Regions from separate parts of the Bradyrhizobium sp. CCBAU 21365 genome, predicted to be linked through region 2. Evidence: riboswitches for the same ligand, from Rfam matches in the RefSeq annotation. Region 2 holds a riboswitch; each other region holds the start of a gene.

Region 1 (5,500 bases), 3.5 Mb from region 2:
GCTCGACTCGGGCACGCGCGGAGAATGGATATCGTACACACCCGGCCCGATTTGATTTGGATATTTGTAGTTCCGAAACGCGTCGAGCAGCTCCATTTTCGACCGCGAAGTCTCGATCGAGATGACATCCGCGTCCATTGCAGCAATCGCATCGATGATGTCGTTGAATTCCGAGTAGCACATGTGGGTATGGATCTGGGTTTGATCGGCGACGCCCGATGAGCAGATGCGGAAGCAATCCCCGGCCCACTCGAGATAAGCCGTCCACTCCGATCGGCGCGGCGGCAATCCTTCGCGCAGCGCAGCCTCGTCGATCTGGATCATGGCTGCACCAGCATTTTCGAGATCGCCGACTTCGTCTCGGATCGCGAGCGCAATTTGACGACAGACCTCGGCTCGGGGAATATCATCGCGAACAAACGACCAGTTCAAGATCGTCACTGGTCCGGTCAACATCGCCTTCATCGGCTTCTTGGTTAGCGATTGCGCGTACCGCCACCACCCCACGGTGATCGGCTTCGGCCGTGAGACATCGCCAAACAAGATCGGCGGCCGGACACAGCGCGAGCCATAGGATTGTACCCAGCCATTTTTGGTAAATGCGAAGCCGGCGAGTTGTTCGCCGAAGTACTGCACCATGTCATTGCGCTCAAACTCGCCGTGCACAAGCACGTCGAGGCCAATGTCCTCCTGCCAACGTACGGCACGCGCAGTCTCTTCCTTGAGGAACTCGTCGTATTGTCCGTCGTTCATCGTGCCTCGCGCGTGCGCTGCGCGGGCATTACGAACCTCTGCAGTCTGCGGAAACGATCCGATCGTCGTTGTCGGAAACGCCGGTAGTTTGAAGCGCTTGCGCTGGATCTCGGCACGGCTGGCAAATGGACTGGCGCGCCGGCGCGTGGCCTGGTTGATCGCTCTCATCCGGATGGCGACATCGGCATCTCGGATCTTTGGCGAAGTCCCACGATCGGTGGTGACGCGCTCCGACTGCGCAAGAGCGCCAGCAACATCCTGATCGCCTGCAAGAGCGCGCGCCAAGGTCGCAAGCTCGCGAATCTTCTGAACGGAGAATGCTAGCCAACCCTTGATGTCTGAAGCGAGCTCCGTCTCGAGTTCAACATCGACCGGCACGTGAAGCAGCGAACAGGATGGAGCGATTTGTATGCGATCTTTGCCCAGCTTCGCGATAGCGGGATCGAGCCGTTGGCGCAGTGCCGACAAATTCGTCCGCCACACATTGCGGCCGTCTATCGCGCCGAGTGACACGACGAGATCACTTCGCTTGGCGGTAATGATCTGGTCCAATAACGCTGGCGCCCGAACCAGGTCGACGTGCAGCCCGGCGACAGGTAGGCGCAAGGCGGTGGGAAGATTGTCGCCGAGGCCACCGAAATAGCTGGCGACCATGATCTTGATGGCCGGCCCTTCCTTGGCGAGCCGGTCATAGGCATGTAGCAAGGATTGTCTTGATTCCTCATCCAGATCAAGAACCAAGCAGGGCTCGTCGAACTGAACCCAATTTGCCCCGCGTTTGGCCAATTCCTGCAGAACCTCGATATAGACCTGTATCAGGTCATCCAGGAGTGACAGTGGCTGGAACGCAGGATCAGCACTCTTGCCTAGCTTTAGGAATGTGACCGGGCCGATCAGGACAGGGCGAGTCTGAAAGCCAAGGGCCTTGGCTTCCTCATACTCGTCGATAGGCTTGCGAGAGGACAGCCTGAAAGTCTGTCCGCGATGAAATTCCGGGACCATGTAATGGTAGTTGGTGTCGAACCACTTGGTCATCTCCTGCGCGGGTGCGCCATCGCCGCGAGATCCGTGGCCGCAACTCGCACCCCGGCCGTCGTATTGTGAACCGCGTGCCATGGCGAAATACGTCTTGAGGGAAACGGGCTCGGCTTTCGAGGCGTAGACTTCCGGGATGGCGCCGACCATGACACTGGTGTCGAGCACCTGATCGTACAACGAGAAGTCGTTCGACGGAATCACGGTGACACCGAGGGACTTCTGGCGCGCCCAGTTCGCGGCACGTAGGCCGGCTGCGTCCTCAAGCAACTGCTGTTCACTAATTCTTCCGGCCCAATAGCCTTCGAGTGCGACTTTGAGCTCGCGTCTTGGACCGATGCGCGGCGTTCCGAGCGTGGCAACCGGAAGGGAGAGAAGAGACATAGCGCTAACCCCATGTTGGGGGCAAAGGCCATGGCGGACGCAGGCAGGAGAAGTCGCCCGAGCGACGGCTGCTTGGCGCACCACCGGGACACCCCGCCCGTGGATGAATATTTTGTCGGGGCAGGTCTCCTGGCTCGCGGGTCATTGCCGCCGTCCGGCCTTCCCGAAGCCGCGCGGGCTTCAGTGACTTTGTTGGACAGTGGCTCACCGCTCACAGTTGCGGGGGCAGCGCCGGCATTGGCACCGGCTTCCCTCTTAGCTCCGGATCAAACGGAAACCGGAGAACCTCGACGACTTGGATTATCGGCAAGAGAACTCGGCCGTCAACCTCTCAAATTGGTGCTGCGACCTCTCTTACGCGAATGCTCCTCCGAGGCCACGCTTGATCGCGACGTAGAAGCCATCTCCAGTCATAGGATATCGGAATGACCATCTCGGAGACGCATTGGCGTCGGGCGGCGGGTCAGATCTGTGCACGAGACGAATGCGCCCAGCACGAAGAAGCTCACGGCGCCGCGCAAGACGCTTGTCATGCGGCCCGGCTTTTGAACGATTCATCGAGCACGCTTCGATGCGCCCTCCCTTCTCCATTAATAACCATGGATCAGTGGCGAATACGCGCAAGAGGTATTCGCTTAATCCAGCAGCGTGCTCAGCGGACGTGTCGATGTGCGACCAGCCAATCCTGGTAGGCGTCACGCCGACGTTTTGGTGATACTGGCCAAAGCAAGCATATTGAATCACCACAACCAAAAGAGACCCTCGCAATGAAAATGGCTGTTTGGAGCGCCCTCGGCGTCTTTGCTGCTGCCGTCTTTACTGTCGGTCTGTTCGGCTGGATGGCAAGGCCTTTTATGAGCCGCCCCGTCAGACAGATGCTCTCGGAAGTGTTGAGTAGTTCGAGCCGAAGCTAGCAAGACCTGAGGCTTCCCTCTTGCCGGTCGACACGGCTGCGTGGAAGCGCAGCTCCTTGAATGTTGACTGCAATGACGAGCAGGTAGACGACGGCCCCTAACGTTGCGCGAGCGGAGAATGCCACGTCTCGTCCCCTGCTTGATCCGTGAAGTTCCTTAACATCGATTCCAAATCGCCCGCCGCTGAAGGGCGGCTCCGCGTTGGTGTAGGCCGCAAAGTGCCAAGCACAACAGGCTGGGGCGCCCTCGACATTCGTAGTAGCGGCAACGCCCCCGGATCACACGGATCGATGGCGGCATACCTGCTCCCAATTGTCGTCAAGACTCTGGCAGCGAGGCATTCGCCCGCTGTCGAAGATTCAGTGCGTGACAAGAATCATTCACGGAAGTCGTGGCGAATAGGCTGAATGGTAACATTAGAACGTGCGTAGGTCGGTAAGTCGACAAAGACAGCACAAATCTGCCGCGAACTGCCGGTTATTGCCTGGCACGAACAATGCAAGTCCTCATCATGTCCAGGCTTCTCCTCCTGGGCAGGTCCAGCATTGCAAATTGAGGCTTTGGCTGACCACTGAAGTTAGCGGCGCGTGACATCGAGGGACGGCGCCTGCTCGCGCGGGACATCGGCAGGCGCCTGCGTCACGTTGCCGCTAACTTCTTGCGATCTGCGCAAAGCACGCTGAGGAAGACGTGCCGCTTTGGATTGACGTGTGGATGATAACCAGATGAGCCGGAAGCAATGAAGAAAAAGTCTGGAAAGCGCGTGCTTTGGTTCTGTATCGCTCGGTCGCTGATCTGCCTGGCCGGGCTGGCGGCGACGAGCAACAATGTTCGCGCCAACGACCACACGCTTGTCGAAAGGGTCAAGTCAACGTGGCGAGCGCAAGATGGTGAGACTATAGAACAAATCATTTCCAAGGTCTCGAAGGTGGCTCACTTTGTGCCTCGATCGTGGGGAGTCGCTGAAGGAATTGACCGAACAGAGTACGTTTATTTTTCATGGACCAGGCACCCGGACAACAGATCAGACGAACAGTACGCTATCACTTGGAAGATCGCGACTGACGGGACGATTAAACTTGCATCGACATATGCAAAGCCGATTGAATTGGGCTGGCGCGCCTTGGCGCTCTCGTTGATCGCCAGTGAGGTTACAGATGGCGAAAGGGACGCGAATCTTCACTTTCTGCATGATCCGGCCAACTTCAACTTCGTGACGACTGCGCAAGGCAAGCTCGGCAATCTTCTGCGGCACGGCCGCTGCCATATCATTGAACCCGTTGTAGTGGATTACGTGTCGAAACCCAATGCCAAGCCGACCGAGAAGGGCGATCTGTGGCGCGTTCTGCTTTTGGTGAACTGTAACATCCCAGGCCCCCATTATTTTACCCACAACGGCGTCATCACTTTCGAGAAGAGCGAGGGACAAGATTGGGAGCCGCAATCTTCCTTCGCTAAGCGTATCGCGGCCTATCCTCCAGGCTCCTGGTTCGATCGGATAGAGCCAAGTGAACGGGAAGCAATAGAGAGGGCGCGAAAGGCCTCGGCCAATGGTCACACAAAGCAAGATCGCGGCGCAGCTCCTTGACGCTGAGCGCCTCGGAGTAGCAGCAAAGCACACGCGTTCGGAAGCGCTGACTTGTCCTGTAACGTTTTTGCGACAAACCGCCAGCCTCTCGCAGCTCGTCATAGGGCAGTACCGTTGCTCTCGGCCCATTCCGCGAAGCAAGCGATGCCTTGACCAGGCGCGCACGTGCCAGCTTACGAGAGCCGGTTAGCCCTCCCCGCTCACATGCAGCGAGCGGACGCCAATCTGCGACGCGGCCAGCTCTAGATCCATTCTTCGGGGGAGTTGGCCTAGCGATGCTTGCGGCCCCTGCTCTGACCAGGCGTGCGCGCAGCGCATCGCTTCAACGGACAATGGCACCCGCAGGAGCGTGACGCCGAAGGCGGCACGCGGGAGCGAGTGCAGCGACGAGACCGGTTAAAAGGGTACCCGGGAACGGGGCAGTGATAGCGACGCCGGCATACCTCATGGCGGCGGGCCCTTTCCCGAGTACCCCCGGCGAGGAGTTCTGCAGCCATGCTGCGTCGGATCGACTGCAGAATTGGGACGGAAGATCTAGATTTCCTCACGCGGATCGTTTGCGCGTCGTAAATCCTGATCTGAAGCATGCTTCTTTCGCTCTTCCCCACCCGCCGGGCGCCGTCTCTCGTTACAAATTCGGCTTTGAGTCGGCCGTCCGCTTCAAGCCTGTAACAAGAGCTCGGCAGTTCACGGCTGCCCACTGCGCCCCTGGATCGCGATGGCCTTCCGAAGGTCGGACGCCTTCTCCGCGCCGACGGAGCGCTCGATGTTGTCAAATTCGCTAAGCCTGGATCGCTCTGCCTTTCGCCGGCGTACCCGATCGTCT
Region 2 (5,500 bases):
CGGGATCGGTGAGGCTGCGGCGGCCGTTACCGTCGTCGAGCAACATCAACCGGTGTCCGCCGATCCAGACGAAGCGCGCCTCCACCGCCGGCATCGATGGCGACGACTGAAATTTCGCGACGATGTCGGGCGTGTCATGGCCGCTGTAACCGATCGCAATCTCACGGGTGATGCCGCGAGCGGAGAACGCGCCGCCGGGATTGAGCGACAGCCAGCCGCTGAACATCCAGGTCAAGACGCAGATGCCGCCGATCAGGCCGGCGATGTGATGCCAGGCCATCCAGCCGCGATAGGGCGAGACGGCGTCGCGTGCGTAGCGGCGCGTCAGCCGCAGGCGCAAAATGCCGATCCAGAAGCCGGTGACCGCGACGACAAGGCAGACACCCGAGATCCACAGCACCACGTCCCGCCACAGTGGGCCGTCCTTGCGCAGAACGGTCGGATAGATCCAGTGCGGGATCGCGCCGAGCCAGTTCCAGATACGCTCGCGACGCGTGGTGTCGAGCGCGATCTCGCCGGTGCGTGCGGAGACATAGAGCTCGGTGCCATCAGGGTCGCCGAGGCCGATCAGATAGAGCGGCCGCAACGGATCGAAGCGCGCAGTGACCGACCATTGGTCGCGCGTCACTGTTTCGATCAAGCGTGGCTGCACCGCGTGCGGATGATGGCGTGCGATGGCCAGCGCCTGGTCCGGCATGATGCGGTCGATCACGCTGCCGTCGATCGCCGAAATCGTGATCACCTCTCCCTGCCAGCCGGTCACCCGATAGACGGGCGTGTCGTCCATCATCGAAAGCCGCAAGTCGCGCGGATAACGCTCCACGCCCGCGATCGCCATCGCGCGATCGGGTGCGAGCTGCACCTTGTTCCAGGGCATGACAGGGAGCGCGGCGAGACGCTCGCTGTCGGTGAGGCGCGGAAAGGCCACGTACATCATGACGAGGCCGGAGATGAACCACATCGCGAACAGGAGACACGTCGCAATGCCGATCCAGCGATGGACGATATAGAGCCACCGCCGCCCGCGCCGGATCAGAGCGTTGCGCATGGTCAGAACTTCACGTTGACGGACAATTCGGCGGTGCGCGGCATGCCGAGCAGCCACTGCCCGGTGCCGTTCGAGGTCACCGCATAAACCTTGTCGAACAGATTGTAGAGGCGGAACGCGACCGTGGTGCGGTCATCCGGCTTCCATCTGATGCCGCCATTAACCACATTGTAGCCCGGCCGCAGCTGGGTGTTGGCAAGATCGGAGTACATCGCGCCGACGATCTGCACGCCGCCATAGACCGACCAGTCGGGTGCGAAATCCCAGGTCAACCAGACGTTCGCGACCTGCTGCGGCACGTTGACCGGGACATTGCCGTTGTAGCTGACGATCCTGCCGCCGACCACCTGGCTGTTGTTGTCGTATCTGGCGCGCAACAGCGCAAGATTGGCGTCGACGCGCCAGCCGTCGCTCAGCGCGAGCCCGATCGATCCTTCGACGCCGCGGGAGGATTGCTGGCCGATCTGCAATGCCAGGCCGCCGGTAGGATTGCCGGGATCGGGAATCGTGAGCCCGGTCTTGACGATCTCGTAGGCAGCCAGCGTCCACTCGCCGCGGCCGCCCCAGAACGACCGCTTGACCCCGATCTCGGTCTGCTTGCCGGTCGCAAGCTGGAAGGTTTTCTGCGAGACGGGCAGCGAGATCAGGTTGCTGACCGGATCGACGCCGACCGCATACTGACCATAGAACGCGAGGTTCTTGATCGGCTCGTAAACAAGGCCGGCGCGCCAACTGGTCCCCGACAGCGTCGTCTCGAAACTGTTTGCCGGCGTCTTGTAGTCGGTACGGTCGACCTCGGGGCGATCATACCTGACCCCGGTGACGAGCGACAATTGATCGGTCAGCGAGAGACGATCCTCGGCGAACAGCGCGTATTGATTGACGATCGCGTTGAAGCCCGGCGTCGTCGCCGTCGTCGTCGCGAAGAACGATCCCGGATCGAACACGTAGGGATTGACCGGCGACGCGCCGCCATAGGGCGAGTTGTTGGTGTGGGCGAAGTCGATCCGGTTGACGTCGAACCCGGCGACGAACTGGTTCGCAAGTCCGAACACGTGACCGCTGAAGGTCGTATCCATCCGGTTGCCGAGCTGCTTCTGGTCGTGGAAAATCTCGATATAGCTCGCGCGATCGATCAGCTGGGTCTTCGGATTCCAGGTGTAGTTCTCGATGTCGCGCCAGTGCCGCTCGCTGGTCAGGTAATACAACGTGTTGTTGACCTTGATGCCGTCGGCGACGTCCCACTCGGTCCTGAACTGGGTCCAGCTGTCCTGGTAGCGGATCGCGCTGTCCAATGCGTTGTAGTTCTTGAAGCGCAGCGCGTCCTGGATCGAGCCGTTGATCAGCGACGTGCCGAAATAGCGCGACGGACTGCGGTCGCCGTAGTCCTGCGACAGCGTGAAGGCGAGATTGTCCGACGCCTGCACCCGCACGGCAGCGGAGACCACGGCGTTCGAGGTCTTGTCGCGATCGACCCAGCCGTCCGACATGTTGCCGGTGGCGTTGACGCGGTACGACACATTGGGATTGATCGGACCGGTGCTGTCCACCGAGAGCCGCCGCGTCATGTTGCTGTCGAGCGAGACCTCGGCCTCGCTATGGGGCGTGCTCTGCGGCTTCTTCGGGATCACGTTGATGACGCCGCCGATCGCGCCCTCGCCGTACAGCACCGAGGCCGGGCCGCGCAGCACCTCAATGCGCTGCGTCGACCAGGTATCGTAGGGGAATGTCAGCGTGCCGGAGCCGATATAGAAGCGCGTGCCGTCATACAGCGTCATCACCGAGTTGCTGCCGGCAAAGCCGCGGGTGCTGAACGACAGGCCGCCATTGCCGGGCGCAGGCGTTGCGGTGAAGCCGGCCGCGTCCTGGGTGACGGCATCGAGCACGTCATGCTGGCCGCGCTCGGCGATGGTCCGCGCCGTGATGATCTCGACGCTGGCCGGCGTCTGCAGCGGCGTCAGATTGAGACGACTGCCGGTGCCGCCCTGCGTGGTGGCATTGAGCGTCGGCGATGCAGATCCCGATGCGCCTGACGCTGCGGCGCGCGGCATGTTACCGGCTGGTGCGGCCGTCGCGGGCCTCGGCCGTGGCCGCGCCGCAGCGGCCATGTCACGGCTGCGCGCCGCGGGCTTCGGCTTTGCGGTTACCGAAGGTGCAACCTCGATCGGATCGAGCCTGGTCGGCGGAGGTGCTTGTGCCGAGCCTTCGGCCGGCAGCAGCAGCGATGACAGGGAGCAGACGAGACCGAGGCGCCATTTGCGCGCAACGGGAAAGGACGGAGACATCAAACGACTCGCGGTAACGTGGCACGTCACCGCGAACGCGGACTGGCGCATTGCCGAAAAGGCAGTGCTCCGATCCCACCAGGACGCCCCCGCCCGATGTGCTCGCGTGTGACCACGACTGACGGCAGGTCTCCTGGCTCACGGGTCATCGCCTGTCGACGCCTTCCCGGGCCTGATAGCCCAGTGGCAAATTGACGAAAGGCTCGCCGTTTACAGTTGCGGGGACAGCTGCGGCATTGGGGTTACCCTCGCACCGCATTCCCTTTTGATCCCCGAAGGGAACCGTCGGCAAAAACGATAGGTGGTGCCGGCAAGGCTGTCAATTCGATGCGGTCGTCGCACACATGCTTTGCGGGATGATGCTGCGGCGATGACACAGCGGCATCTGCGGCGACGCGAAGACTTCCCTAGACCCGTCATCCTGAGGAGCCGCGAAGCGGCGTCTCGAAGGATCGACGGCCACCAGCCGGGCCGTGCATCCTTCGAGGCGCGCGGAGCCTGTCATCGGGCCGCGCTTTGCGCGAACCCGTTGGCGCTCCTCGAGATGACGGTGTGAGAATTGTAGGGAGCGGCCTCCCCAAGCTGTCGTCCTGGCGAAAGCCAGGACCCATAACCACCGAATTCGATTGAGAGTGCGATAGTCGCCTCAGCGTCGCACAACAACAAGCGGTTGGGGTAATGGGTCCTGGCTTTCGCCAGGACGACGCTGAATACATTCACATTCTCTCAGGATGACGGATTACTCGACGCAACCTTCCATGATCGCATCAATCTCCGCGCGCGAGAGCGCACCCATCTCGGCAATGAACACGATGCGCGTGCGCGGCACGCCGGGCGACGGCACGCCACCCGCAGCCAGGGTCGCGCGGCCGCCGGCGAGTTGAAACACCGTCAGCCGCCCGGGCTGCTCCACCGTTTCGAACAATCCCTTCGCCCGCGCCAGCTTCGGCGCCAGCCTGCCGATCGCCTGCTGCAAGCGCGGCAGCAGCACCGGCCGCTCCGAGGTCCAGCTCAGCGTCTCGAACCGATCGGACGCCGGCCGTCGCGGTGCGGTCTCGCGCGGCGCCGGCACATGATCGAGATCCGCCGGGAACAGCAGCGCGGCCGGCACCTCGCCATGCAAGGCATCGACCACCACGGCCGCCGGACGCACCGCGCGCACGGCGTCGCGGATCGCGACGCCCGCGGCGGCGTCAGTCAGATCGACCTTGCTCAGCGCCACCACGTCGGCCGCCCGCAGCTGCGAGCGCAGCAGCGCATCGTTCAGCATCGCCGCAGGCTGCGTCGCGTCGACCACGCAGAGCACCGTCTCCAGCGGCGCCTCCTTCCAGATCACGGGATCCATCAGGTTGCGCATGATGTCGGCGGGATCGGCGATCCCGCTGGTCTCGATCACGATGAATTCGGGACGCGGGTCACGCCGCAGCAGCGTCGCGAGCGTGCGCAGCAGGTCGCCCTCCAGCGTGCAGCAGATGCAGCCGTTGCTCAGGCTGACCACGCCGTCGCCGGCGCCCGCGATCAGCTCCGCGTCGATATTGATCGCACCGAAATCGTTGACCACGGCGGCGATACGCTTGCCGTGCGCATGCGCCAGCAGATGGTTGACGACCGTGGTCTTGCCCGCCCCGAGGAAGCCCGCGACCAGCAGGATCGGGACCGGCACCTCAGCCTCCGGTGACGGGCCGGCGCACCGGCCGGCCGGGACGCGCCGCGACATCGAGCACGCCATCGCTGATCAGCGGCTGGCCGCTGACCACGAGATGCCGCACGCCCTCCGCCGGACGATTCATCGCGGAGAAGGTCGCGCGGTCGCTCAGCGTCTCGAAGTCGAACACCACGACATCGGCGTCGGCGCCGGCCTGCAGCCTCCCCTTGGCCCGCATCGCCGGCGTGCTCGCCGACAGGATCTCGGCCGGGATCAGCGCGCATTTGCGGATGCCCTCGAGCAGCGACACTTTCTTGCGCTCGCGCACCCATTCGCGGATGAAGCGGGTGAAGCAGCCCGCCGAGCGCGGATGCGAGGTGGCATCGTCGGGCAGCGGCCAGGCGTCGCCGGTGTAGGGGCGGCCGTCCGACAGCGTCCACGGCATCGCGTCGGAGGCGATCGCGCCGCCCGGATACAGCACCGCCATGTCGAGCAGATCGCGATGATGCGCGTTGTTCTCGA
Region 3 (5,500 bases), 4.6 Mb from region 2:
GTTCGAGAGCACCAGCGCAAGCTGCTTCTTTTGCGCCGGTTTGCTGGCAAGCCGATGCCAGGCTGCGACGCGCGCGGCAATTGCAGCGACGCGCTCGGCGTCCGGTCGATGCGCAAGATGCGCGAATTGCAGCTCGGGATCGCGCTCACCAGGCGATTTGAAGCTCACGACGCCCGCGAACAGGCGGCCGTCGACCTCCGGCAGCACCACATGCATCGCGAGATCGCCGGGCGAGAGCCCGCGGAGCGACAAGGCCCAGTCCTCGCGCCGCGCCGTCGACAAAGCGACCTGGAACACCGGGCACGATGCAGCGTCGAACGGCGTCGTGCCGTCGTCACCGGCCGCGGAGAACGCGGTCGCATTGACGATGGCCGCTGGAACGCATTGCGCGAACTGGACACGCAGCCAATCGGCCACGCCCGCCGCCTTCAGCGAGGTGACGAACACGCCGTGCGCATCAAAACCCCTGTCGCGCAGTGCATCGATCAAGGCATCGACCGGCGCCGTGTCGCCGGCCGCGAGATAAGAACGATAAAACGTCACCAGCACGCGCGGCCGGCCGTCCGGTGCCGGCAACGCCGCGATGGCACCGCGCCGGGAATCGTAGACGCCGATCTCCGGAAGATCGATCTCGCCGACCACAGGCCCGGCATAAAGTCCGGACGCCAGCGCCAGTTGCGCGATCACGGCCTGCGCGGCAACGGGGCCGCCCTTGTCGCACAGCACCTTGAGACGGCGCAGCGTCGAGACCGGCAAGGTCGAGAATCCATCCAGCCGCAAATCGTCGCGACCATCGGCCGGCAGCACGACCAAGGCAATGCCGCGCTCCTTCGCCAGCCGATGCACCGCAGCCAGCCCGTATGACCAATAGGGCTCGCCGCCGATCAGCCGCACCAAAATGCCGCGGGCGTGCGAGAGCGTCCGCTCGATATAGGTATCGACCGACAGCGGATGGCGCAGCTCCGCGAGATTGGCGAGCCGCAGCGACGGCAACGCAGCGCGGCCGCGCCGCCAGCCGGCCGCGAAGGCAGCAAGATCGCTGTCGGAAAACGACAACACCACGAGATCGGCCGGATCCTGGCCGAGGTCCCTAGGCGTCGCGGTCTCCTCAAGGCCGCGGCTCTCGCGGAAGACGACGTGCATCAGACACCAAGCCGTGCCCTGATCGCGGCTTCATCGATGTCCGCATGTTCGCCGATCACGACGAGCTTCGACTGCCGCGCCCGTGCGCCCCAGGGCATGTCGAACTGATGCCGCACCCGTTCGCCGACCGATTGCACCAGCAGCCGCATCGGCTTGCCTTCGACCGCGATGTAGCCCTTGGCGCGCAGCACGTTCTGCTCACGCGCCAGTCCCTTGATCGAGGCGACCAGCGCGTCGACATCCGAAACTTCCGGAAGATCGATCACGACGGAATTGAAATCGTCGTGCTCGTGTTCCTCCTCGCCATCGTGATGCGACGGCCGCGCCGCGAGATCGTTTTCCGCCGCCGCCTCGAGGCCGAGGATCACGCGCGCGTCGATCGTGCCGTCGACGACGGGCAGCATCGGCACCTCGCGCGGCATCTCGGCCCCGATCACCGCTTTCGCTGCCTTGATCCCCTCCGCCCCGGCAAGGTCGGCCTTGGTCAGCAGCACGAGATCGGCGCAGGCAATCTGGTCCTCGAACACTTCGGACAGCGGCGTCTCGTGGTCGAGATTGTCGTCCGCTGCGCGCTGCGCGTCCACCGCGGCCGGATCAGGCGCAAACCGGCCGGCGGCGACAGCCTCCGCATCGGCCAGCGCGATCACGCCGTCGACCGTGATCCGCGAGCGGATCTCCGGCCAGTCGAACGCTTTCAACAGCGGCTTCGGCAGGGCGAGCCCCGAGGTCTCGATCACGATATGATCGGGCTTCACGTTCCGCGCCAGCAACTGCTCCATCGCCGGGATGAAATCGTCGGCGACCGTGCAGCAGATGCAGCCATTGGCGAGCTCGACGATGTTCTCGGCCGGGCAATTGGCGTCGGCGCACGACTTCAGGATGTCGCCATCGACGCCTTCGCTGCCGAATTCGTTGACCAGCACTGCGAGTTTCTTGCCGTTGGCATTGCGGATCAGATGCTGGATCAGCGTCGTCTTGCCGGAGCCGAGAAAGCCGGTCACGACGGTGACCGGAATTTTGGCGAGCGTGGTCATTCTGCGGCCTCCGGCACGACGGGAAGAGGTGGAATGCGGGCGAGCGATTGCTTGCGGAAGATCTCCGGACGGCTGCGCCACGGCACGATGCCGTCAGGCGCCGCCGCATAGGCGGAGGCACCGGCGATCACATCCGCGGCATTATCAGCGGACAGTCGGCCGTAGACATAGGACCATCGCCCCGGCGCGCTGAGCGCGACCGAGCAACCCTGGCTGCAGGCCGACAGGCATGCGACGGGAACCAGATTGACGTCATCGGGCACGCCGGCCTCGACGAGCGCGGCATGCAGGCGCGCACCGGGCGCGAGCTCACCTTCCGCCGGCGTCTGGCCGGCGCGGCAGGTGATGCAGACATGGAGTGTAACGCTCATCGCCCTTCCTGGATTGACGGCGGGAGCGATGAGGCACACGAACCGATTTTGGACAGGTTCGTTCCCCGTCGCGGAACACCCCGTCCGCCGGTCTCACAACATGCTGCGTTGGCAGGTCTCCCGGCTTGCGGAGCAGGTTTTACCCTTCGATGCCCGCCTTCCCGACTCCATATGGAATCAGTGGCTTGGGCATCTCTCCGGTCACGGTCGCGGGGGCGGCTGCGCTTCGGGCGAACCTTGCGGTCATCGCCCTATCGCATTCCCTCTTCGCCTGTCGTAGGACAGGAACCAACGCAGGACCACCATTCGTCCAAGCCTCGCACTTGTCAAGCCGAAGGAACGTAATGACTTCAGATGGAAACGACGCTGCGGACGGCGCCATCGGCACCGATTCTTCGCTGGATGCGCGCCACGCGGACAAGATGGCGAAAAAGAAGGCCGCCCGCGACCGCATCATGGCGACCAAGAGCGGCGAAAAGGGTCTGATCATCGTCCATACCGGCGCCGGCAAAGGAAAATCCTCCTCCGCCTTCGGCATGATCGTGCGCTGTGTGGCGCACGGCTTTCCCTGCGCCGTGGTGCAGTTCATCAAGGGCGCCTGGGATACCGGCGAGCGCCGCCTGCTTACCGGGCATTTCGGCGATCTCTGTCAGTTTCACGCGATGGGCGAAGGCTTTACCTGGGAGACGCAGGATCGCGCCCGCGACATCGCGGCAGCGCAAGCGGGCTGGGAGAAGGCCAAGCAGCTGATCGCAGACCCGAGCCTGCGCATGGTCGTGCTCGACGAGATCAACATCGCGCTACGCTACGATTATCTCGCGATCGCCGATGTCGTCGACTTCCTGACGACGTCGAAGCCGCCGATGACCCATGTCGTGCTCACCGGGCGCAACGCCAAGGACGAACTGATCGAGATCGCCGATCTCGTCACCGAGATGACGCTGGTGAAGCATCCGTTCCGCTCCGGCATCAAGGCCCAGCCAGGCGTCGAGTTCTGACAGACAGCACCATGGCGCGCGCATTGATGATCCAGGGAGCCGGCTCGGACGTGGGCAAATCGCTCATCGTCGCCGGCCTTGCGCGCGCGGCCAGACGGCGCGGCCTGCGCGTGCTGCCGTTCAAGCCGCAGAACATGTCGAACAATGCGGCCGTGACCGTCGACGGCGGCGAGATCGGCCGCGCGCAGGCCGTGCAGGCGCTTGCCGCCGGCGTCGAGCCGCACACCGACATGAACCCGGTGCTGCTCAAGCCCGAGAGCGATGTCGGCGCCCAGATCATCGTGCACGGCAAACGGATCGCCACCGCACGCGCGCGCGAATATGCCGGCATGAAACCGTCGCTGATGGGCGCGGTGCTGGAGAGTTTTGCGCGCCTGAAGCAGCGCGCCGATCTGGTGCTGGTGGAGGGCGCCGGCAGCCCCGCCGAGGTCAACTTACGCAAAGCCGACATCGCCAATATGGGCTTTGCACGCCGGGCCGACGTGCCGGTGGTGCTGGTCGGCGACATCGACCGCGGCGGCGTGATCGCGCAGCTCGTCGGCATCAAGACGGTGATCGATCCTGATGATGCCGCGATGATCCAGGGCTTTGTCATCAACAAATTCCGCGGCGATCCGACATTGTTCGACGACGGCTACCGCCTGATCGAAGCCCGCACCGCCTGGCGCGGCTTTGGCGTGCTGCCCTGGTTCGTCCGTGCCGGCGAACTTCCGGCCGAAGATGCGCTCGGGCTCGGCGAGGCACGCAAGCCCGGTCAGTGCAAGATCGCGTTCCTGGCGCTGTCGCGGATCGCCAATTTCGACGACCTCGATCCGCTGAAGCTCGAGCCCGGCGTCGATCTCGTGATGGTACGTCCAGGCGAAGCCATCCCGGGTGATGCGAAGCTCGTCATCCTGCCCGGCTCGAAATCGACCCGCGGCGATCTCGCCTTCCTGCGCGCGCAGGGCTGGGACATCGACCTCCTGGCGCATCATCGCCGCGGCGGCCATGTCCTCGGCCTGTGCGGCGGCTACCAGATGCTCGGACACAGCGTCGCCGATCCCGATGGGATCGAAGGTCCTGCCGGCGAAACGCGCGGTCTCGGGCTGCTCGATGTCACGACCACCATGACCGAACAGAAGACGCTGACGCGCGTCAGCGCGGTGCATGCCGCGACCAGCCAGCCGATCAGCGCCTACGAGATCCATATCGGCCGCACCGATGGCCCCGATCGCGCGCGGCCTTTTGCATCACTCGACGGTACGGCTGAGGGCGCGGTTTCTGCCAACGGGCGCGTTCACGGCAGCTATCTGCACGGCCTGTTCGCCTCGGACGAATTTCGCAAGGCTTTCCTCGCGCAACTCGACATCGCGGCGGCTGATCAGCCCTACGGCGCCAGGGTCGAGACCGCACTCGATGCGCTTGCCAAGCACATCGAGACCCATCTCGATGTCGACGGCCTGCTCGCGCTGGTGCGTTAAACGGGCAGCACGGCGGAAAGACGAGACCATTCGGCCTCGCTGCCCGGCAAGCCGAGGCGCAGCCATCCCGGTTTCTGCTGGAAAACCCGCGACCAGATCTGTGCACGCGCAAGCTTCGCCTGCGCGGCCAACGCATCGCCGGTCTCGTAGAGCCGGAACAACAGCGTGCCGCCGAGCAGCGTCCAGCCCTGCGATCGCGCCGCCGCGTCGAGCCTGACGCAGTCGTCCGCGAGCCGCGCGGCCGTGGCCTTGGCCCAGTCGCGATCGAGCAACGCGCGCCGTCCGATCGCAATCGCGGCGCCCGAAACCGGCCATGGGCCCGCCATCGCGGCAAGCGCGGCGATGTCTGCCTCGCTGCCGACAGCGAAGCCGAGCCGCAAGCCGGCAAGTCCGTAAAACTTGCCGAATGAGCGCAGGATCAGGAGCCCGGCGCGTCCTGCTTCCGGTGCAAGAGACAGGTCAGGAACGGCGTCCACAAAACTCTCGTCGATGAC
Region 4 (5,500 bases), 1.6 Mb from region 2:
TTGACCGGCACAAAGCGCATGCTCGGCCGGCCCATCGCTTCACACAGCCCTTCCGCATCCCGCCCGTCGTTCTTGTTCCGCATCACGTAGGGCTTCACCAGTTGCGGGGCCATCAGCTTGACCTCATGGCCGAGCTTGCCAAGCTCTCGCGCCCAATGCTGCGAGCCTCCGCAGGCCTCCATCCCGATCACCGTCGGCGGTAACTTGGCGAAGAAATCCAGCACCTGCTTCCGCGACAGCTTCTTGCGCAACACAACCTGCTCGGCTGCATCAACCCCATGCAGCACAAAAATATGCTTCGACGTATCCATACCGATGCGGATAATCTCTCTCACGGACGGCTCCCTTGTCTGAGATTTGCAACAACCTCATTCTGGCACAACTGATGCCGTAGGGGGCCGTCCACCCCATCAACCACGAATGGTTATTGGTGGGCGATGGTGGAACGACGAGTCCCATTCACGACAGCCGCCGCGGAGTATGGGTCCCGGCTTTCGCCGGGACGACGCTGGGATGGATATCGTCCTACAACGGCTCGTCATCATTGCCGTCGAGCTTCGGCGTGGCGATGTCGCCGTCCTCGTAATAGTCATCGTCCTGCAGCGCTGCGGGCGGCGGAGGCTTCTTCGACTTGTCGTCGGTCTTGTCTTTGGTCTTGGCGCCGTCCTTGCTCGTCTTTCCGGCCTTGGCCATGCGTTTCCCCTGCACGGGTCAAATCAGCTGCCGGAATTCTACTCCAGTTTGCGGACGCTTGTAACGTGATGAGAGGGTACGGCGGAGTCACACCCCGTCCCACCGGATAGCTCTAAAACGTCGCGCCGGCCTTTACCATGTAGGTGCGGCCGGGCAGCGGATAGGCCGAGAAGCGGCCCTCCGTGAACGTGCTCGCGATGGCGTAGTCGTAATAGAGCGCGTTGAACAGGTTGTTCACGCTCAGCGACCAGAAGAAGCGGTCATATTGCCCGCTCAGCTTGATGTCGGCGGTGGCGTTGCCGGGAATCCGGCTCTGGATGTTGGCCTGGTCGTTGTCCATGATGCGCGAGCTCCAGGCCCGCACCGTGGCGTCGAACACCAGATAGTTCTGCCAGATATTCCAGGTCACGCCGAGATTACCGGTGTAGCGCGACACCAGCGGCACGTCGTTGCCGGCCCAGATGCCTTCGCGGAAGACCGCGCGGGTGATCGCCATGCCGCCGCGCAGGGTGACGCTGTCGCTGACCTTGAGCGCCGCGCTGGTCTCCGAGCCATAGCGGCGGGTGGGGTCGAGGTTGGTGTTGAAGAACAGCACCGGGTTGAAATGGATCTCGTTCTCGAGATCCATCAGATAGACGCTGGTTTGGACCTGGAAGCGGTTGGTCCTGACGCGAAAGCCGCCCTCGACGTCCTGCGAGGTCTGGGTCTTGAGCTGGAACGTCTGCGGGATCGGGGCGAAGGTCAGCGGGTCGAATGACGGACCCGACGCGACGCGTTCGTCGACATCAGGCGTGCGGAATGCGCGTGCCGCGCGGCCGAACACCGAGAAGGTGTCGGTCAGGCGATGCTCGACACCGACATGCAGCGCGTATTGCGTCTCGTTGCTGTCGAGCGGTGCCGCCTGCGCGTCGAACGCGAACGGCGCGTTCGGGTCGTAGCGATCGCGCGCCGAGACGCTGGTGTTCTGCACGCGCGCGCCGTAGGAGAAGTCGGTCGTCGGCAGCACGCCGATCGTGTGCTGCCAGTAGCCGGCCACGGACTGCTGCTCGATATTGTAGATGTGGAACGGGTCGACGCCCCGATAGGCGCCGCGCGCCTCGCGGAAAGTCGAATCGTAATAGTCGATGCCGGTCAGGATCGTCGACGGCATCCCCAGCATCACATTCTTGACGCTGAGCCGCGGCGTGAGCGACCAGGTCTGCAGCGCGGCGTCATTGTAGGTCGAAGCGAAGCTGATGGTCGGCACCGTGCCGAAGAAGCCGCTCTGCGTCTCGCGCTGTCGCCAGCCGCCGTCGACGATCAGGTCGACGCCGTTGATCAGCGTCCTGGTGAAGCCGGCGGTGATGCTCGCGGTCTGCTGGTTGGCGTAGTCGAAGGGCGTCGCGGCGCCGCGGCGATCGGTGAGCAGCTCGTTGACGCCGATCGACGGATCGACCAGCCGTCCGCCGGGCAGGCCGAGCTTCTGGTCGCTGCCGGTGACGGTGAGGAAGGCGGTGAGATCAGGCGTGGTGTAGTTGATGTTGCCGACCGCGTTGCGCTGGTCGAGCGCATTGTTGACGCGGTAGCCGTCGGATTTGATGCCGTTGCCGTAGAATGAGGTGGACCACGGTCCGGAATTGAGCGCCGCGGAGACCGCGGCCATGCGGGTGTTGAACGAGCCGATTCCGGCCTCGGCCCGCATCGTCGTCGGCGGGCCGCCGACGCCGGTCTTGGTGATGATGTTGACGACGCCGCCCACCGCGTTGTCGCCGTAAAGCACGGCGCCGCTGTTGCCGCGCGTGATCTCGATTCGCTCGATGGAATCGAGCGGGATCGTGGTGAGGTCGAAGCCGGCCTTGTCGACGTCGTTAAGGCGGCGGCCGTTGAGCAGGAAAAGGGTATTGTCGGTCGCGAATGCGCCGAAGCCGCGCAGGTCGACCGACGTCTTGGCGCCGTTCGGCCCGCCATAGGGCGTTTGCAGCTGCACGCCCGGCACCTGCGCGAGAATCTCCGGCAGTGACTGCACCGGCGAATGTGCGATGTCGTCGGCGGTGATCACGGCCGAGGAGGAGCCGACAATGCCGGCGAACTGGCGGCCGCTACCGCTGCCACCCGTTCCGGTGGCCACGCCGCTCCCTGTCGTGCCAGATCCGCTGCCGCTGCCCGTATTGTTACTCTGCGTGGTGCCCGGCGCCGGGCGGCGCGGCGCCGGCGCTTCGTCGGCGGCCGGCCTGGCGCGCGTGACGTTCTGGTCGCCCGGCTTGGTGACTTCGATCGCCGGCAGCTGATCGGGAGCGGGCGCCTGCTGCGCCCGCGCGGCGGGGACAAGGATAGCCGGCGCGATCACCGTCGACGCGAGCAGAAGCGCGCGGTGCCGCCGATGAAAAGGGAAGGAGAACATAAGCGAGGCCTCGGCAACGTCAGTGGCACGTCACCGCGAACCAGTCTCACCATCGTGCTCACGGCATCAGGTGAAGCTCATGCCTGTACTCCCCGACCGGCATCCTCGCGTGTGACCACGGCTGACGGCAGGTCTCCTGGCTCGCGGGTCGTTACCCTTCGTCGCCTTCCCAGGACCGAGATTCCCAGTGGCCTGTGACGAAGGATTCACCGCATACAGTTGCGGGGGCAGCCGCGGCGTTGGGGAAGTTTCCCCGCACCGCATTCCCTTTTCATCTCACGAAAGAACCGTCATGTTCATCTAGGGTTCGGCCGGGCGGCAAAGTCAATCCGGCGGCAGTCGGGCAATGGCCGCACGACCACGGTTTTTGTCGAGTGTCGCTTGTCTGCCACGGCGATCGCTGTAAGAGCATGGATTCAATGAGCGTGCAGGATTTTGCCTTGGCGGCCGAGGTCGCGGCGCGGCGCCGGTGGGGCGCCACCGCGGCGCTGCTCGCGCTCGTGGTCCTGCTGCTGCTGATCTCGCTCGGCATCGGGCCGGTGCGGCTGTCGCCGCTTGCGGTGATCGAGGCGCTGTTCGGCGGCGGCAGCGATGTGGCGCAGGTGATCGTGCGCGAGATCCGCCTGCCGCGCACCATCCTGGCATTCGCGATCGGCGCTATTCTCGGGCTGTCGGGTGCGGCGCTGCAAGGGCTGCTGCGCAATCCGCTGGCCTCGCCGTCGCTGTTCGGCGCGCCGCAATCGGCGGCCTTCGGCGCGGTGCTGGTGATCGCGCTGGGCCTCGCCGATGTGCGCTCCTACGCGCTGCCGGTGGTGGCGATCATCGCCGCCTTCGGCTCCGTGTTCGCGCTGCTTGCGATCGCCGGCCGCAATGCCGGGCTCTTGATCCTGATCCTCGCCGGGCTCGCGATCTCGAGCTTTGCGGGGGCGGCGACGGCGCTGGTGATGAATCTCTCGAGCAATCCGTTCGTGGTGCTGGAGATCGCGTTCTGGCTGCTCGGCTCGCTGGAGGACCGCAGCTTCCAGCACGTGGCGCTGGCACTGCCTTTCATCGTCGCGGGCGCCGCCATCCTGCTCAGCCAGGCGAGCGCCTTCCGCGCGCTGACGCTTGGCGAGGAGGCGGCGCAGAGCCTCGGCGTCGATGTCGGACGGTTGCGGCTCCTCGTCATCACGGGCGTGGCGCTCGGCGTCGGCGGCGCGGTCGCGGTGACAGGCACGATCGGTTTCATCGGCCTCGTCGCGCCGCATCTGATGCGTCCGCTGATCGGTCACGATCCGGCGCGGCTCTTGGTGCCGAGCGCGCTCACCGGCTCGGCGCTGCTGCTCGCCGCCGATATCGCCGTGCGCATCATCCCCTCGACCTCGGACATCAAGGTCGGCGTGCTGACCTCGATCATCGGCGTGCCGTTCTTCCTCTATCTGATCATGCGCGAACGCCGCGCGCTCGGCGGAGGCGTGGCATGACGCTGCTCTCGGCCGCCGCGCTCAATGCCTCGCTCGGCAGCCGCAAGGTGCTGCACGATGTCTCGCTGTCGTTGCCATCGGGCCATCTGGTCGCGCTGGTCGGGCCGAACGGCGCCGGCAAGACCACGCTGCTGCGCGCACTGGCCGGGCTGATTCCCTCCGACGGCGAGATCCGGATCGGCGGCGATCCGCTGGCGTCGCTGCCGCTGCGCGAGCGCGCGAAGCGCTTTGCCTATCTGCCGCAGGGGCACATGGTGCACTGGCCGCTGCCGGCGCGCGACATCGTCGCGCTCGGCCGCTACCCGCACGGCGCGACCGATCCGGCGCGGCTGTCGCAGACGGATATTGAGGCGGTGCTGCGCGCGATGCAGGCGGTCGACGTCACTGAATTCAGCGATCGCCGCGTCACCGAACTCTCCGGCGGCGAGCGCAGCCGCGTCGCGCTGGCCCGGGTGCTTGCGGTGGAGGCGCCGGTGATCCTCGCCGACGAGCCGACCGCCTCGCTCGATCCGCGCCACCAGATCGACGTGATGCAGAAGCTGCGCAACGTCGCCGACACCGGCGTGTTGGTCATCGTGGTGACGCATGACCTGGGACTCGCCGCGCGCTTCGCCGATCATGTGCTGGTGCTCGCGGAGGGACGACTGGCCGCGCAGGGCGCGCCTGTCGAGGCATTGTCGGAGAGCGTCCTCGCCAGCGTGTTCCGGGTTAGCGCCTATCGTGCCGAATTTCAGCGCGAATCCGTCATCGTGCCGTGGGCGGACGTCTGATGTGGCCGGAGTATTGCCGCGAACTCGCTGCACCTCTCCCGCTCGCGGGGGAGGTCATAGCACATCGAAAGATGCGCTATGGGTGGGGGCTCTCTCCACTCAAAGAGTGTTCATTGCGGCACGACCCCCACCCCGACCCTCCCCCGCAAGCGGGAGAGGGGGCTCAGCGTCAGCGTGGCAGCCATCTCGCTTCA

The links. Region 2 has a riboswitch for cobalamin ahead of XI02_RS41010 (TonB-dependent siderophore receptor). Riboswitches for the same ligand answer to the same signal wherever they lie in the genome.
Region 1: linked by a shared signal. The riboswitch ahead of metE (5-methyltetrahydropteroyltriglutamate--homocysteine S-methyltransferase) and the one ahead of XI02_RS41010 (TonB-dependent siderophore receptor) in region 2 are both predicted to bind cobalamin.
Region 3: linked by a shared signal. The riboswitch ahead of XI02_RS16995 (DUF1636 domain-containing protein) and the one ahead of XI02_RS41010 (TonB-dependent siderophore receptor) in region 2 are both predicted to bind cobalamin.
Region 4: linked by a shared signal. The riboswitch ahead of XI02_RS03310 (TonB-dependent receptor) and the one ahead of XI02_RS41010 (TonB-dependent siderophore receptor) in region 2 are both predicted to bind cobalamin.

What each region holds. Positions count from the first base shown of each region.
Region 1 is NZ_CP030036.1:2,640,676-2,646,175, reverse strand. Features, by position in the region: gene metE (5-methyltetrahydropteroyltriglutamate--homocysteine S-methyltransferase) at 1-2,172, opposite strand, end outside; cobalamin riboswitch at 2,274-2,477, opposite strand; gene XI02_RS12120 (hypothetical protein) at 3,826-4,674, shown strand.
Region 2 is NZ_CP030036.1:8,670,874-8,676,373, forward strand. Features, by position in the region: gene XI02_RS41005 (PepSY domain-containing protein) at 1-1,048, opposite strand, end outside; gene XI02_RS41010 (TonB-dependent siderophore receptor) at 1,051-3,333, opposite strand; cobalamin riboswitch at 3,439-3,635, opposite strand; gene XI02_RS41015 (GTP-binding protein) at 4,073-4,996, opposite strand; gene XI02_RS41020 (amidohydrolase family protein) at 4,998-5,500, opposite strand, start outside.
Region 3 is NZ_CP030036.1:3,738,702-3,744,201, reverse strand. Features, by position in the region: gene cobN (cobaltochelatase subunit CobN) at 1-1,143, opposite strand, end outside; gene cobW (cobalamin biosynthesis protein CobW) at 1,143-2,177, opposite strand; gene XI02_RS16995 (DUF1636 domain-containing protein) at 2,174-2,548, opposite strand; cobalamin riboswitch at 2,641-2,856, opposite strand; gene cobO (cob(I)yrinic acid a,c-diamide adenosyltransferase) at 2,893-3,546, shown strand; gene XI02_RS16985 (cobyric acid synthase) at 3,558-5,006, shown strand; gene cobD (threonine-phosphate decarboxylase CobD) at 5,003-5,500, opposite strand, start outside.
Region 4 is NZ_CP030036.1:742,431-747,930, forward strand. Features, by position in the region: gene XI02_RS03300 (IS110 family transposase) at 1-335, opposite strand, end outside; gene XI02_RS03305 (hypothetical protein) at 526-693, opposite strand; gene XI02_RS03310 (TonB-dependent receptor) at 806-3,073, opposite strand; cobalamin riboswitch at 3,182-3,380, opposite strand; gene XI02_RS03315 (iron ABC transporter permease) at 3,493-4,536, shown strand; gene XI02_RS03320 (ABC transporter ATP-binding protein) at 4,533-5,306, shown strand.